DNA from 2 places in the Dactylosporangium sp. NPDC051541 genome. Region 2 is predicted to be linked to the other one. Evidence: riboswitches for the same ligand, from Rfam matches in the RefSeq annotation. Region 2 holds a riboswitch; the other holds the start of a gene.
What was found. A riboswitch is a leader RNA that binds a small molecule or an ion and turns the genes downstream of it on or off. The one in region 2 is predicted to bind cobalamin.

Region 1: it holds a riboswitch for cobalamin, as region 2 does, so the genes downstream of both, ACIA8L_RS18250 (VWA domain-containing protein) here and ACIA8L_RS32025 (ribonucleoside-diphosphate reductase subunit alpha) in region 2, are expected to answer to the same signal.

Annotation. Positions count from the first base shown of each region.
Region 1 covers NZ_JBITDU010000003.1:878,374-885,454, reverse strand. The annotation lists gene ACIA8L_RS18250 (VWA domain-containing protein) at 1-1,686, opposite strand, end outside; cobalamin riboswitch at 1,746-1,874, opposite strand; gene ACIA8L_RS18245 (hypothetical protein) at 1,962-2,837, shown strand; gene ACIA8L_RS18240 (hypothetical protein) at 2,958-3,746, shown strand; gene ACIA8L_RS18235 (hypothetical protein) at 3,822-4,199, shown strand; gene ACIA8L_RS18230 (hypothetical protein) at 4,387-5,616, opposite strand; gene ACIA8L_RS18225 (hypothetical protein) at 5,770-6,240, opposite strand; gene ACIA8L_RS18220 (phosphodiesterase) at 6,373-7,081, opposite strand, start outside.
Region 2 covers NZ_JBITDU010000008.1:59,183-66,263, reverse strand. The annotation lists gene ACIA8L_RS32045 (maleylpyruvate isomerase N-terminal domain-containing protein) at 1-603, shown strand, start outside; gene ACIA8L_RS32040 (hypothetical protein) at 666-2,042, shown strand; gene ACIA8L_RS32035 (maleylpyruvate isomerase family mycothiol-dependent enzyme) at 2,039-2,680, shown strand; gene ACIA8L_RS32030 (ABC transporter substrate-binding protein) at 2,835-3,761, shown strand; cobalamin riboswitch at 3,720-3,928, shown strand; gene ACIA8L_RS32025 (ribonucleoside-diphosphate reductase subunit alpha) at 4,082-6,511, shown strand; gene ACIA8L_RS32020 (ribonucleotide-diphosphate reductase subunit beta) at 6,529-7,081, shown strand, end outside.

The DNA of each region.
Region 1 (7,081 bases), on a different contig from region 2:
CATGCGCTGCCGCGCGGCCATCGAGCCGGAGGCGTCGACGACGAACAGGACGAGGTTCGCCTCCCGGCCGACCTTGACCGCCTCCCGGACGTCGCGGGCCTCGGCCCGGCGGGCGCCGCGCAGGGCGGCGGCGCGGATCGTGTCGGGGACGTGGAGGCTCGTGAGCTTGCCGCCGATCGGGGCCCGGGACCGCACGACCCGGCCGTGCCGGGAGACGGCGGGCGAGCGGCGCCCGGCGTGGGAGCCCGGCCGGCGGTTGGCCCGGCCGGCGATGGTGAGCAGCTTCGGTTTGTACGGCAGCCCGGCGAACGCCAGCTGTCCCGGCGCGCTAACACCGGGCATATCCGATAAATCCGATAAGTCAGACTCGCGCAGCGAGTCGGACTTATCGGATGAGTCGGTCTCGACCGGTGGCCGCTGCACGGGTGGCGAGGGCGGATCGACCGGCCCGGGCGGCGGCCCGGACTGCTCCGGCACGGTCGGCGGCGCCGACGATTCCGACATATCCGAATTGTCGAGCGGGCCGGGCGTGGGGTCGGGGCCGTCGTCCGGTGGTGGCGGGCCGTCGCCGTCCGGCGGGTCGTCGTCGGGGCCAGCCTCCTGCTCGAGGACCTCTTCGAGGCGGTCGCGGTCGGCGCCCGGCGGGTCGAGGGGGTCACGGCGGCGGCGGTGCGGCAGCGCGAGGCGGGCCGCGTCGCGCACGTCGGCCTTCGTGACGACGGTCCGGCCGTGCCAGGCGGCGAGCGCGACGGCGGTGCGGGCGACCACGATGTCGGCCCGGAGGCCGTCGACGCGGTACGCGAGGCAGATCCTCGCGATCCGGTCCAGCTCCTTGTCCGGCAGGGACACCGCGGCCAGCCGCGAACGGGCGATCACGATCCGCTCGGCGAGGGCGGCGTCCTCGGCGACGTAGCGGGCGGCGAACGCGGCCGGGTCGAGCTCGTAGGCGAGCCGGCGGCGCACGACCTCGGCCCGCGGTGCGGCCTCCTGCGGCGCGGCGACCCCGACGACCAGGCCGAACCGGTCGACGAGCTGCGGGCGGGGCTCGCCCTCCTCGGGGTTCATGGTGCCGACGAGCAGGAACCGGGCCGCGTGCTTGACCGAGACGCCGTCCCGCTCGACGTGGGCCCGGCCCATCGCGGCCGCGTCCAGGAGCAGGTCGACGAGGTGGTCCGGGAGCAGGTTGACCTCGTCGACGTAGAGGACCCCGCGGTTGGCCGCGGCGAGCAGGCCCGGCTCGTAGGCCTTGACCCCGTCGCCGAGGGCCCGCTGCAGGTCGAGCGTGCCGACGACCCGGTCCTCGGTGGCGCCCACGGGCAGCTCGACCAGCGCCGAGCGCCGCCGCTGGGAGCCCGGCCCGACGGCGTCCAGCTCCAGCTCAACGCCGACGGTGACGGTCGGCAGGCCGGGATCGTCCGGAATCGAGGTCAGCGCGGTGTCGACGGTGTGGGGGCCGTCGGGGCAGTCGGGGTCGGGGCCGGCCGGGTCGCAGGCGAAGCGGCAGCCGGCGACGACGTCGATGTCGGGCAGCAGCGACGCCAGGGCGCGCACGACGGTCGACTTGGCGGTGCCCTTCTCGCCGCGGACGAGGACGCCCCCGATGGCCGGTGACACGGCGGTGAGCAGCAGTGCCAGGCGCAGGTCGGCCAGGCCGACGACGGCCGAGAACGGGTATGGCGGGGTCACGGGCACTCTTCCCTTCGGCGGGTCCGCGCCCGCGAGGTGGCTTGGTATCGCAGCGGCCGGAGTCTCCTGACTGCCGGATCGCCGCCGCCCCTCGACCTTCCCGCCGTCGCCGGCCGTGGTCCGTGCGCTGAGGTGCGAACTCCCCGGTCACAGTGGCGGGACCGTCCCGGAATCGCACCGGGTTCCTCCACATACCGCAGCGCAATCCTGTCCCACCGGCCCCGGATCGTCAACGTGACCCTCACAATGCCCCACGACCGGCCGATGATGCGGATATGCGGCGCGTCCTCGACTCGGCCGCCCAGGCCGGGCTCTGCGTGCTCCTCGTGTGGATCGCGCTGATCGCGGCCACACCCCTGCGGCTGCCGGGCCTGGCCCCGGAGACCGCGGTCGCGCCGCCGGGGACGCGGGCCATGTGGCTGTGGAAGCCGGAGCCGCCGCGGCCGGTGGTCGAGTGGGCGGCCGCGAACGGGGTGCGGGCGCTGTTCGCGTACTACGACCCGGCGGCCGGCCCGGCCGAGCTCCAACGGCTGGCGACGCTGAAGCGCCTGTGCGACGAGGCCGGGATCATGCTCGACGCGCTCGGTGGCGACCCGTCCTGGACCAACGACCATGCCACCGCGCTGACCTGGGCGAACAGCGCCGCGGCGGCGGGCCTTTTCCACGCCCTGCACGTGGACGTGGAGCCCTATCTGCTGCCGTCCTGGCAAACAGATCAGGCGGCATTGGTACCCCCATATCTGGCGCTTTTGCAGCAAATGTCGGCGGCGACCGAGTTGCCGGTGGAGGCCGACGTGCCGTTCTGGCTGCCGACGGTCACGCTCACGGACGGGCAGAACCTCGCCGACGCCGTGCTCGCCCGCGTGGCCGGGATCACGGTGATGAGCTACCGCAACACCGCCACCGGCGCCAACTCGATCGTCGGGGTCGCCGACGACCTGCTCCGGCGGGCCGGCGCCCTGGCCAAACCGGTGCGGCTGGGCGCGGAGACGCAGGCGCTCGGCGACTGCTCCTACTGCAGCTTCCACGGCACCACGGAGGCGCAGCTGCACAAGACCCTGTCGGCGGTCGACACGGCCGCCCAGCGCTACCCGGCGTTCGCCGGCATCGCGGTCCACCAGTACGAGTCGTGGGTCGCTCTGAGCAGCTGACTTCCCGCACCGGTTTTGAGCCCCGACGGACCGGTTCCGAACCACGGCCTTCGCTCAACCGCCCGGCCGCCGCGCCGATCAGCCACTCGACAGCAAGTCATCTTGGGAAGGACCCCTCCGATGCGCCGTTCCGCCTCCATCGCCCTCGCCTGCGCCGCCGGTGCGGCCGCCATCCTCCCGGCGGCGACGCCCGCCGCGGCCGCGACGCCCGAGCTCGGGCTGGTGGTGCCGGTGCTCGCGCCGATGCTGCCGGGGCAGACGGGCTGGGTGGGCACGATGTGGGCGGCGAGCGACGACATCTGCAACGTGAAGGTCACGGCGAGCGGCACGGGCGTCACGGTGAAGTACCCGACCAACACCGCCACCTACAGCTCCCTGTCCAAGGGCGACTCGCTGGCCACCGGGCACCTGGACTACGCCGCGTTCAACGTCACGATGAACTCCAACACCCTGCTCGCCCTGGTGCCGCTGAAGCTCAGCTACTCCTACACGGTGAAGGCCGACGGGGCGACGGACTGCACCGGTACCGCCAAGACCGGCTCGGTCACGGCGACGCTCCCGGTGGTGTCGGTCTCCGGTGACGCCGTGGTGCAGAAGACGACCCAGGTGACCGTGCCCAAGGCGACCCCGGTCTGGTCGCAGCTGGTCTTCCAGTCGCGCAAGGCGGGCGTGGACAACCTGCAGGTGACGGTCTCCGGTGGGCCGACCGGCCTGGTCGTGAGCTACCCGCAGAACACCGGCACTTTCACGTCCCTGAGCAAGGGCAGCAGCCTGGCCGTGGGCACCGACGACTTCGCCGCGGTCAAGTTCGACGCGACGAACGTGGCCGCCGGGACCTACAAGCTGACGGTCAGCCTCAAGTACGGCAGCACCACCGACACGAACGAGCTCACGCTCGTCGTCGCCTAACGGCATCGGGCCGGTCGGTGTCGCCTCGGCACCGGCCGGCCCGCCGTCATGTCCACAGAGAGGTGGCAACACTCGATGATCCGCTCCCGGGCCCTGCTCGCCGCGGCCACCCTGGCCGTCGTGGCGGCGGGCATTTCCGCGTGTGGCAAGTCAGCGTCGAACAATGGGCCGGACAACACCAACCAGGAGATGAAGGCTCCGAAGGCGTCGGCGACCGCGGCCGACCGCCCCGAGACGACCTTCCTGGACGCGACCGCGCAGCACCTGTGTTCGGTGCAGTCGCAGGTGTACACGGACCCGGCCGCGATGGCCTCGGCGTACGCGTCCCAGCCGCTCTACACGGACCTCACGGCGGCGCAGGTCGAGCAGTTCCAGCAGCGGGTGATCAGCGACCCGGCGTTCGCCGACCGGCTGACCCAGCGGGTGCAGGCGACGTGCGGCCAGGCGAAGTAACTGAGAGCCCGGCGACACCGGGGGAGGAAAGGGTGTCGCCGGGCTGGCTCAGATATCTATATGGACCGAGCGCGAGCTCGAGCTAGGTGGTGCAAGGACTCCTTGCGGTGGGCCCTCTTCGGTGGCGCTGGCATGAGCTTGCACCACCGGACTTGGCGGCCACTTGGCACGCACTTGCGCCGATGTGTCAGCCCGGCGACACCTGGAACATGGCCTCCAGGGCCAGGCGCTCGGCGGCGGCCGCGCGGACGTCCGGGAGCTCGATCGGGTCGTCGCGGAGGTATTCGAGGCGCCGTTCGAGCTTCGCGTCGAGGGGCACCTGCCGGACCGAGATCAGCCGCACGTCGGCCTCGCAGTCCCACAGCCCCTCGGTGAGCGCGCCGGCGCACGCGTCGGGCTCCAGTGCCAGCCGGGCCCGCAGGTAGGCCGCGCGCTCGTAGGAGTGCGGGCTGAACCACAGCGACCGGATCTTCGGCAACGCCTGGCGGGCGGCGTCACCGCCGACTCTGGCCAGCCCGTCGACGAGCCGGTCGTAGCCGCACATGTCGTCGGCCCGTTTGTCCAGCCAGTCGATGCCGGCCAGCAGCGCGGGCCCGTCCGATTCGTCCCCGTGCTCGGCCAGCACGCACAGGCCGCGCCAGTACCCCCCGGAAGCCGGATCTTCGACCGCGCGCCGGGCGGAAGCCAATGAGTCGGCGGCCGGCTCGGCCAGGCATGGTTCGGAGTCGGCGTCCGCCGGGTCGTCGTCGTAGAGATCGGCCGCGCTCAGCAGCTCACCGAGGCCGCGCAGCGGTTCGGGGCCGTGGGCGACGGCGGCCTGGATGCGCTCGTCGCGGGCCGCCCAGTCGCCCCAGGGCGGGCCCGGCGGCAGGTGCAGGGGGCGGCCGGAGCAGGCGAGGCGGTCGGCGGCGACCGTCAGGAGGTCGTCCCACCAGTTCGCGGGCGTTTCCAGCGACACCGGCCTCGTCGGTAGAGACGCAGTCGGTAGAGACGCAGTCGGTAGAGACGCAGTCGGCCAGCGCCGGCCCCCGGCGGCGATCGCGGTGAGGGCTTCGCGCCAGTAGTGGCCGATCTGGACGTACCGCCGCAAACTCTCCACCATCGGCTCGCTCCCGCTCCGCGCGAGAGCCTCGGCCACCCGCAGGACGTGCGTGAACTCGCCGGTCTCGTCGGTGGCGGTGAACAGCCGGGCCACGATCGGGCCCACCGGCAGGTCGAGGTCGCGAACCAGCCGGGCCAGGTAGACGCCGCGATCGTCCAGCGGCAGCCAGCGATGGTCGCGGCGGATGCAGGCGTAGATCAGCTCCGGGGCGGCCGGGTCCTGTCCGGCCCGCACCGCGCCCCGGCCGAGGCCGCGCTGCAGCGCGCCGGCCCGGGTCCGGGTGGGCAGGTAGTGCCAGTCGTCGTCGAGGCTCATGGCGACCCAGTCTGCGTCGGAAACGCGCTGTTCGCAGGCCATTTCCGGGGCGGAATCCGGTTGACAACGCCCGCGCGACGAAACGGCGCCGGTCAGCGGGGGTCCCGCCGGCCGGCGCCGTGAGCGCAATCTCACCCAGAGAGGAGCTCCGGGCTACGCGCTGGCGTCGTTGATCTCGTTGTCGCTGGAGACGCCCGAGCCCAGGAAGTTTTCGAACCGGGACGTGATGCTGTCCAGGTTGGAGGCCAGGTGCGAGCTGAAGCCGGACTCGCCGAAGCCCGCCTCACCGAAGCCGGCGTCGGTGCCGTCGGCCGCGCCGAAGCCCGCGTCGCCCCCACTCTCCTGGCCGTAGGCCATGAGGGTGTGGTCCTCTTCGATCTCGGTGTGCTCGTAGTGCGTGTACTCGGTGATCTCGTAGTGGTTGCCCTGGGCGTCCGTGTACTCGATGTGCTTGAGGTTCTCGAACTCCTCGTGCTCGAAGCTCTGGTGGTCGCGCTCGAGGATGCCGTACTGGGACTGGTGGTCGAGCTCGTGACCCTGGTTCTGGTCGACGGCCTCGAGCGAGGCGTGCTCCTCGCCGCCGTGCAGCTCGTGGCCGGAGCCGTGAATGTCGAAGTCGCTCATGGGGGTGGTTCCTCTCGGGGTTCAGGTTCAGGTGCGCTGCATTCAAGGTACGGTCCGCCGCCCAGCGCCAAATCCCGGAAACGTGCCACGCGTTATGGGCCAAATAGGGAAACGTGCCACGCGTTTCAGGGGTTAATAGGCGGTTACGGGCGCTCCGGTATGACTGACTTGTACTAAATGCGTGACGCACTCGCTGCCTTCGAGGCGGTGCAGCAGGAACCCGGTGGGCTCGGCGACGAACGAGACCGGGCGGTCGGCCCGCATCCCGAGGTCGACCTGACGGTAGGTGCTCGGGGCGACACTGAGGATCGTCCCGCCGAAGCCGGCCGTCACGACGCGGTGGAGGTGGCCGGCGAGCACCCGGCTGACGTGCGGGTGGCGGCCCACGACCTCGGCCAGCTCCGGCCCGTCGACCAGCCGGATCGCGTCCATGCCGGGAATGCCGACGCGGATCGGCGGGTGGTGCAGGCAGACGAAGGCCGGCCGATCCGTCCGTTTGGCGAGCGTGGTGTCGAGCCAGCTCAGCTGGTCCGGGCCGAGGATGCCGGCGTCGCCGAGCGTCGGGTTGAGGGAGTCCAGCACGACGACCGAGAAGGCGTCGTACTCGGCCGCGTAGAAGGTCTCCGGCAGCTCGAACGCCCGCTGGAGCGCCTCGCGGCCGTCATGGTTGCCGGGGACCAGGTGGACCGGCAGCGGGAACCGCTCGATCAGCTCGCGGAGCACCTCGTACTCCCCCGGCCGGCCGTGGTCGACCAGGTCGCCCGTGATGATCACGCAGTCGGGGGCGGGCTCCAGCGCGAGCACGCGGGTCAGGGCTCTATAGAGGCCGGAGGCCGGCTCG
Region 2 (7,081 bases):
ACCGCCCTCGATCGAGCCTACGGCGGTGTCACCGAACTCGTCGCCGCCCTGACCCCCGACGACCTGCTGGCCCCGACCCGCTGCCGCGGCTGGCTCGTCGCCGACGTGCTGTTCCACCTGCTGAGTGATGCCCAGCGGGCGCTGGTCGCCCTGCACACCCCCGACCCCGGGCCGGCCGACACGGACCACGTCAGCTACTGGCGCTCGTTCCCGCCCGGCCGCGGCGATGACGGCTGGGCGAACCGGCTTGCGGCCGCGGCTTTCGGCGGGGGTACTGCCATCACCCGCCTCTGGCTGGAGACCGCTCCGGCGGCTGTCGATGCCGCGACGCGTGCCGACCCCGGCGGGTTCGCGCGGACGCAGGGCAAGGTGCTGGCCGTGCCGGACCTGGTGGCGACGTTCGTGCTGGAGGCGGTCGTGCACCACTTGGACATGACCGTCGCGTTTCCGGCCGCGGCGCCGCCCGCCCGCGCCGCCGTCGAGCTGGCCGGACGCACGCTGGCGGATTTGGCGGGTGAGGAGTTGCCGATCTCGGTGGAGGTCGTGCTGGAGGCGACCGGTCGGACCTCGTCCGAGCGGCCCTCGTTTCCGCTGCTTGGCTAGCGGGAGACTACAGATGTAGTTTAGTGGCCGGTGACGGTTGAGTGTGGGGTGATGGTGATGTGATGGCGTCGGTGGTGACGGTGACGGTGACGGTGACGGTGACGGTGACGGGGACGGTGGCGGCGACGGGGACGGTGGTGACGGTGGCGGTGGCGGGACGGCGTGAGCGGCTGCTCGACGCGGCCATCGAGGTCATCGGCGCGGGCGGCATTCGGGCGCTCACGCACCGGGCCGTCGACGCCGCCGCCGAGCTGCCCTCCGGTTCGGCGTCCAACCTGTTCCGCACGCGCGACGCACTGATCGGCGGTGTCGTTGAGCGTTTCGCCGAACGTGAACGCGCGACCTGGGAGCGAATCGCCGCCGATGCGCGCCCGGCGTGCGCGCGCGAACTGGCCGACGTGCTCACCCACTTCGCGCATGTGAGCACGAACGAGCAGCGAACGCTCACCCTCGCGCGCTACGCCATCCTGGTGGAGGCCGCGATCCGCCCGGAACTGCGCGCACACCTGCTCGCCACCGGTACGCGGGTGAACGAATGGGCAACGGCCTGGACAAGGACCGCCGGCTCAGCCGACCCCGCCCGTGACGCACCGCTGATCATGAACTACTGGACCGGCCTGGTCCTGCACCAACTGGCCATCCCCGACCCCGAGTTCAACCCAGCGACCCGGCTGCGCACGCTGGTCGAGGCCGTAATCGCAGCCCCGCGCGCCGATCCACGCACAGCCCCGCACACCGACTTCGTCACCGATCCGCGCACAGCCCCGCGCGTCGATCCGCGCACAGATCCGCGCACAGATCCGCGCACAGAGCCGCGCACAGAGCCGCGCGTCGATCCGCGCACAGATCCGCGCACAGAGCCGCGTGTCGATCCGTGCGCAGACCCGCGCGTCGATCTGCGCGCAGACCCGCACACCGACTTCGTCGCCGATCTGCGCGCAGACCCGCGCCTCGATCCGCGCGCAGACCCGCACACCGACTTCGTCGCCGATCCGCGCACGGACCCGCGCCTCGATCCGCGCGCAGACCCGCACACCGACTTCGTCGCCGATCCGCTAACGGACCCGCGCGTCGATCCGCGCACGGACCCGCGCGTCGATCCGCGCGCAGACCCGCACACCGACTTCGTCGCCGATCCGCGCGCAGATCCGCACACCGACTTCGTCGCCGATCCACGCGTCGATCTGCGCGCAGATCCGCACACCGACTTCGTCACCGATCCGCGCGTCGATCTGCGCGCAGATCCGCACACCGACTTCGTCGCCGATCCGCTCACTGGCTCGGTCTCCGATACACCCACCGGTCCGCTCACCAACTTGTTCACCGAATCGCCCACCGGTCCGCTCGCCAACTCGTTGAACGATCCGGTCGTCGGTCCGCTCGCCGATTCGCTCGACAATCCAGTCGCCGATCCGGTCATTGCTCAGGAGGCGCTATGACTTCTCTTTGGTCCACAATGGACGACCAGCGGGCGGCCGTGGCCGATCTGCTGGAGTCGCTCACCCCCGACGAGTGGGGGCGGCCATCGCTGTGCGCGGAGTGGACAGTGCGCGACGTCGCCGCTCACCTGACCATGCAGCAATTGTCCGTGCGCGACATGATCGTGCGCACGCCGATCATCCTGCGCGCGAAGGGCGACATGAACCGCGCGATCCGCGACATGACCACCGCGCAAGTGCACACGCACACCGACGCCGAGCTGATCGCGCTCATCCGCGCATCGATCGGTTCGCGCAAACACACAGTCGGCGTCACCCGGTACGAAACGCTCACCGACATCCTCGTGCACACCCAGGACATCGCGCTCCCGCTCGGCCGCACCATCGCCACCCCGCCCGAGGCGGCCGCCGCAGCCGCGACCCGGATGATGACAATGCACTGGCCGCGCCCGTTCCCGATCAAAAAGCGCCTTCGGGGGTACGACCTGATCGCCACCGACACCACATGGCGCACCGGCACCGGACCGCGGATCGAAGGCCCGATGGGCACACTGCTGCTACTCGTGTGCGGCCGCCCGATCGCCCTCGACCACCTCACCGGCGACGGCGTGCAGCCCCTTCGTGCGGCGCTACAGTGATAGCCAGGTGCCCGGTTTCGCTGCTCCCCGCGGCGACCGGGGTCGTCTAGGCCGTTGGCGCGTTGGTGCTGTTCGTGTGTGGCCGCCCGGTCGCCCTTGACCACCTCGCCGGCGGCGGTGTGCAGGCCATGCGTGCGGCGCTACGGTCGTAGGCATGCGCCTGGTTTCGCTGCTCCCCTCGGCCACCGAGATCGTCTACGCCCTCGGGCTCGGCGACGACCTCGTCGGGGTCACGTTCGAGTGTGACGAGCCGGCGGCCGCGCGGCGTGACAAGACGATCGTCGTCGGCGGCAAGGACACGAAGGGCATGACGCCGGGCGACATCGACGCGTACGTGCGCGCGCAGTTCACCGCCGGGGCCGACCTGTACACGCTGCACGCCGGAGCCCTCGCCGCGCTCGCCCCCGACCTGATCCTCACCCAGGACCTGTGCCGGGTCTGCGCGCTGCCGTCCGGGCACGTCGAGGACGCACTCGAGCACCTCGGCTGCCGCGCCGACGTGCTTTCGCTCGACCCGCACACACTCGACGACGTCCTGGACACCATTCGTGCGGTCGGCGAACGCGCGAGTGTGAGCGAACGTGCCGAGGCACTGATCGCGCGGCTGCGGGCCCGGCTGCGCGCGGTCGCGGAGCGGGTGGCCGGACGCGCCCGGCCCCGGGTGCTCGTCGTCGAGTGGGTCGATCCGCCGTTCACCGCCGGCCACTGGGTCCCCGACCTCGTCACCGCGGCCGGCGGCGAACCCGTCGCGGCCCGGCCCGGGCAGCGGTCGGTGGAGACCGACTGGGCCGAGATGGTCGCGGCGCGGCCGGACATCGTGGTCGTCTCCCCGTGCGGTTACCACCTCGACGGCGCCGCCGAGCAGGCCGCCCTGGTCGCCCCGAAGTTCCCCGGCGCGCAGGTCTGGGCCATCGACGCTGACGGCCTCGTCGTGCGGCCCGGCCCCCGCCTGGTCGACGGTGTCGAAGCCCTCGCCGAGATCATCCATCCGCGACACGCCACAACTTCTAGTGGCGTGCATTCGCAGCCGTCCCCATATATGGTGTTGATCGCAGCTGGTTCGGTCGCTCCTCCAGGGTGACCGAGGCAAGAGGGAACCCGGTGCGAATCCGGGACTGCCCCGCAGCGGTGAGTGGGAACGACCGCCGTCATCAGCACTGGGCGCGATCACGCCTGGGAAGCGACGGCTATTAGGCATGCGCTCGACGCCCACGAGTCCGAAGACCTGCCAGCGCGCCGCACACCCGACGTGGGTGCGCGGCGGTCGAAGGCCGCGCGGGACGGCCGACGCCACCAGCCTGGGCCCCAACAGCGGCGTCGGCGCATGCCGCCGCGGGGCACGGGCGGCGTCCCCGCGTGCCCGTTCGACCGTCCACAGTTGAGGGACGAGAGGGAACGCGGATGCGGGTTGATGTGCTGCCGGTCGAAGCCGGCGCGGTTGTGCGCGCGGTCGAGCGCTGGGCGGGTGACCTCGACGAGGTCGACCCGTTGCGCGTCGCGAACCGTACGGTCGGCGGGCTGCCGGCCGGTGCCACCACCGACGAGCGGGACCGGCTGGCGATCCAGACGGCGGCCGAGCTGATCGGCGAGGAGCCGCAGTACTCGCGGCTCGCCGCGCGGCTCCTGGCCGAATACGTGCACCGGGAGGTGCGCGGGCAGGGCGTCACCAGCTTCAGCGAATCGATCGCATACGCGCACCAGCAGGGGCTCATCGGCGACGTGACGAACACGTTCGTGCAGGGCAATGCGCGCGAACTCGACGAGGCCGTGGACGTCGCGAACGACCTGCGGTTCGAGTACTTCGGCCTGCGCACCGTCGCCGACCGCTATCTGCTGCGCCACCCCGAGACCCGGCTGGTCGTGGAGACGCCGCAGTACTGGCTGCTCCGGGTCGCCTGCGGCCTGTCCACGACACCCGCGGAGGCGATCGGCTTCTACCGGCTGATGTCGTCCCTGGCCTACCTGCCGAGCTCGCCGACGCTGTTCAACTCCGGCACCCGGCACACGCAGATGTCGTCATGCTTCCTCGTCGACTCGCCGAAGGACGAGCTCGACTCCATCTACGAGCGCTACCACCAGGTCGCGCGGCTGTCGAAGTTCTCCGGCGGGATCGGCATCTCGTGGTCGCGCGTGCGGGGGCGGGGTGCGCTGATCCGCGGTACCAACGGGAAATCGAACGGGATCGTGCCCTTCCTCAAGACCCTGGACGCCGGGGTCGCCGCGGTGAACCAGGGCGGGCGGCGCAAGGGGGCCGCGTGCGTGTACCTCGAGCCGTGGCACCCGGACGTCGAGGAGTTCCTGGAGCTGCGCGACAACACCGGCGAGGACGCCCGCCGCACGCACAACCTGAACCTCGCCAACTGGGTCCCGGACGAGTTCATGCGCCGCGTCGAGGCCGACGAGGACTGGTCGCTGATCGACCCGACCGACGCGCCGGACCTGCCCGACCTCTACGGCGAGGCGTTCGACACGGCGTACCGGATCGCCGAGAAGCGGGCCGTGCGCACAGTCCGGGCGCGCGATCTGTACGCGCGCATGATGCGCACGCTCGCGCAGACGGGCAACGGCTGGATGACGTTCAAGGACGCGTCGAACCGCTTGTCCAATCAGACCGGTGCACCCGGCAACACCGTGCACCTGTCCAATCTGTGCACCGAGATTGTCGAAGTGAACAGTGACGACGAGACCGCGGTGTGCAACCTCGGCTCGATCAACCTCGGCGCGCACGTCACCACCGACGGCGTCGACTGGGTGAAGCTGCGTGCGACCGTGCGCACCGCGGTCACCTTCCTGGACCGGGTCATCGACATCAACTACTACCCGTCCACGCAGGCGGCGGCCTCCAACCCGCGCTGGCGCCCGGTCGGGCTGGGCCTGATGGGCCTGCAGGACGCGTTCTTCACCCTCGGTATGCCGTTCGACTCCGCCGCGGCGCGGGAGCTGTCGACGCGTGTGCAGGAGGAGATCTTCCTGACCGCGCTGGAGACGTCGGCCGGCCTGGCCGAGCGGTTCGGGTCGCACCCGGCGTTCGCCGAGACCCGCGCGGCCGCCGGCGTCCTGCACCCGGAGCTGTGGGGGACGCCGGTCGAGGGCGAGCGGTGGGCGGCGGTGCGGGCCCGGATCGCGGCGACCGGCCTGCGTAACTCGCTGCTCATCGCGATCGCACCGACGGCGACGATCGCCTCGATCGCCGGCTGCTACGAGTGCATCGAGCCGCAGGTGTCGAACCTGTTCAAGCGCGAAACCATGTCGGGGGAGTTCCTGCAGATCAACACGTTCCTGGTCCGGGAGCTGAAGGCGCGCGGCCTGTGGACGGCCGAGATCCGCGACCAGATCAAGCGGGCTGACGGTTCGGTGCAGGGGATCTCGGCGCTGCCTTCGGAGGTGCGGCATGTGTACCGCACCGCGTGGGAACTTCCGCAGCGAGCGCTCATCGACCTGGCCGCCGCCCGCGCGCCCTTCATCGACCAGTCGCAGTCGCTCAACCTGTTCATGCGCGCGCCCACCATCGGCAAGCTGTCCTCGATGTACCTGCACGCCTGGAAGTCCGGCCTGAAGACGACGTACTACCTGCGCTCCCGCCCGGCCACCCGAATCCAGCAGGCGACCGTGCCCGTCCTCGCACCACCGACCCCGCCCGCCACCGCGCAATCGACCACAGCCGTCCTCATGCAACCGCCCGCGCCCGTCACTGCGCAATCGGACAGTGTCGTCGGCGTGCAACCGCCCGCGCCCGACATTGCGCAACCGGTCGTGGTCGTCGGCGGGGCGGCGGACGTGGCCGTTGCGTGTTCGCTCGAAAACCCCGAGTCCTGCGAGGCCTGCCAGTGAGCCTGCTCGATCCCGGTATGGACCTCACGTTGCGGCCCATGCGGTACCCCCAATTCTTCGGCCGTTTCAAGGACGCCATCAAGAACACCTGGACGGTCGAGGAGGTCGACCTGCACAGCGACCTGCCCGATCTGGCCCGCCTGACGCCCGCCGAACGGCACCTGGTGTCGCGGCTGGTCGCGTTCTTCGCCACCGGTGACACGATCGTGGCGAACAATCTGGTCCTGAACCTGTATCAGCACGTGAACGCGCCCGAGGGGCGGCTGTATCTGTCCCGGCAGCTGTTCGAGGAGGCCGTGCACGTCCAGTTCTACCTGAATCTGCTCGACACCTACGTTCCGGACGAGTCCGAGCGGTTCGCCGCGTTCGCCGCGGTCGAGAACATCCCGTCGATCCGGCGCAAGGCCGAGTTCTGTTTCCGCTGGATCGACTCGGTGTTCGCGCTGCGATCATTGCGCACGCGCGACGATCGGCGCGCGTTTCTGCTCAATGTCATCTGTTTCGCGGCGTGCATCGAGGGCCTGTTCTTCTACGGTGCGTTCGCGTACGTGTACTACCTGCGTTCGCGGG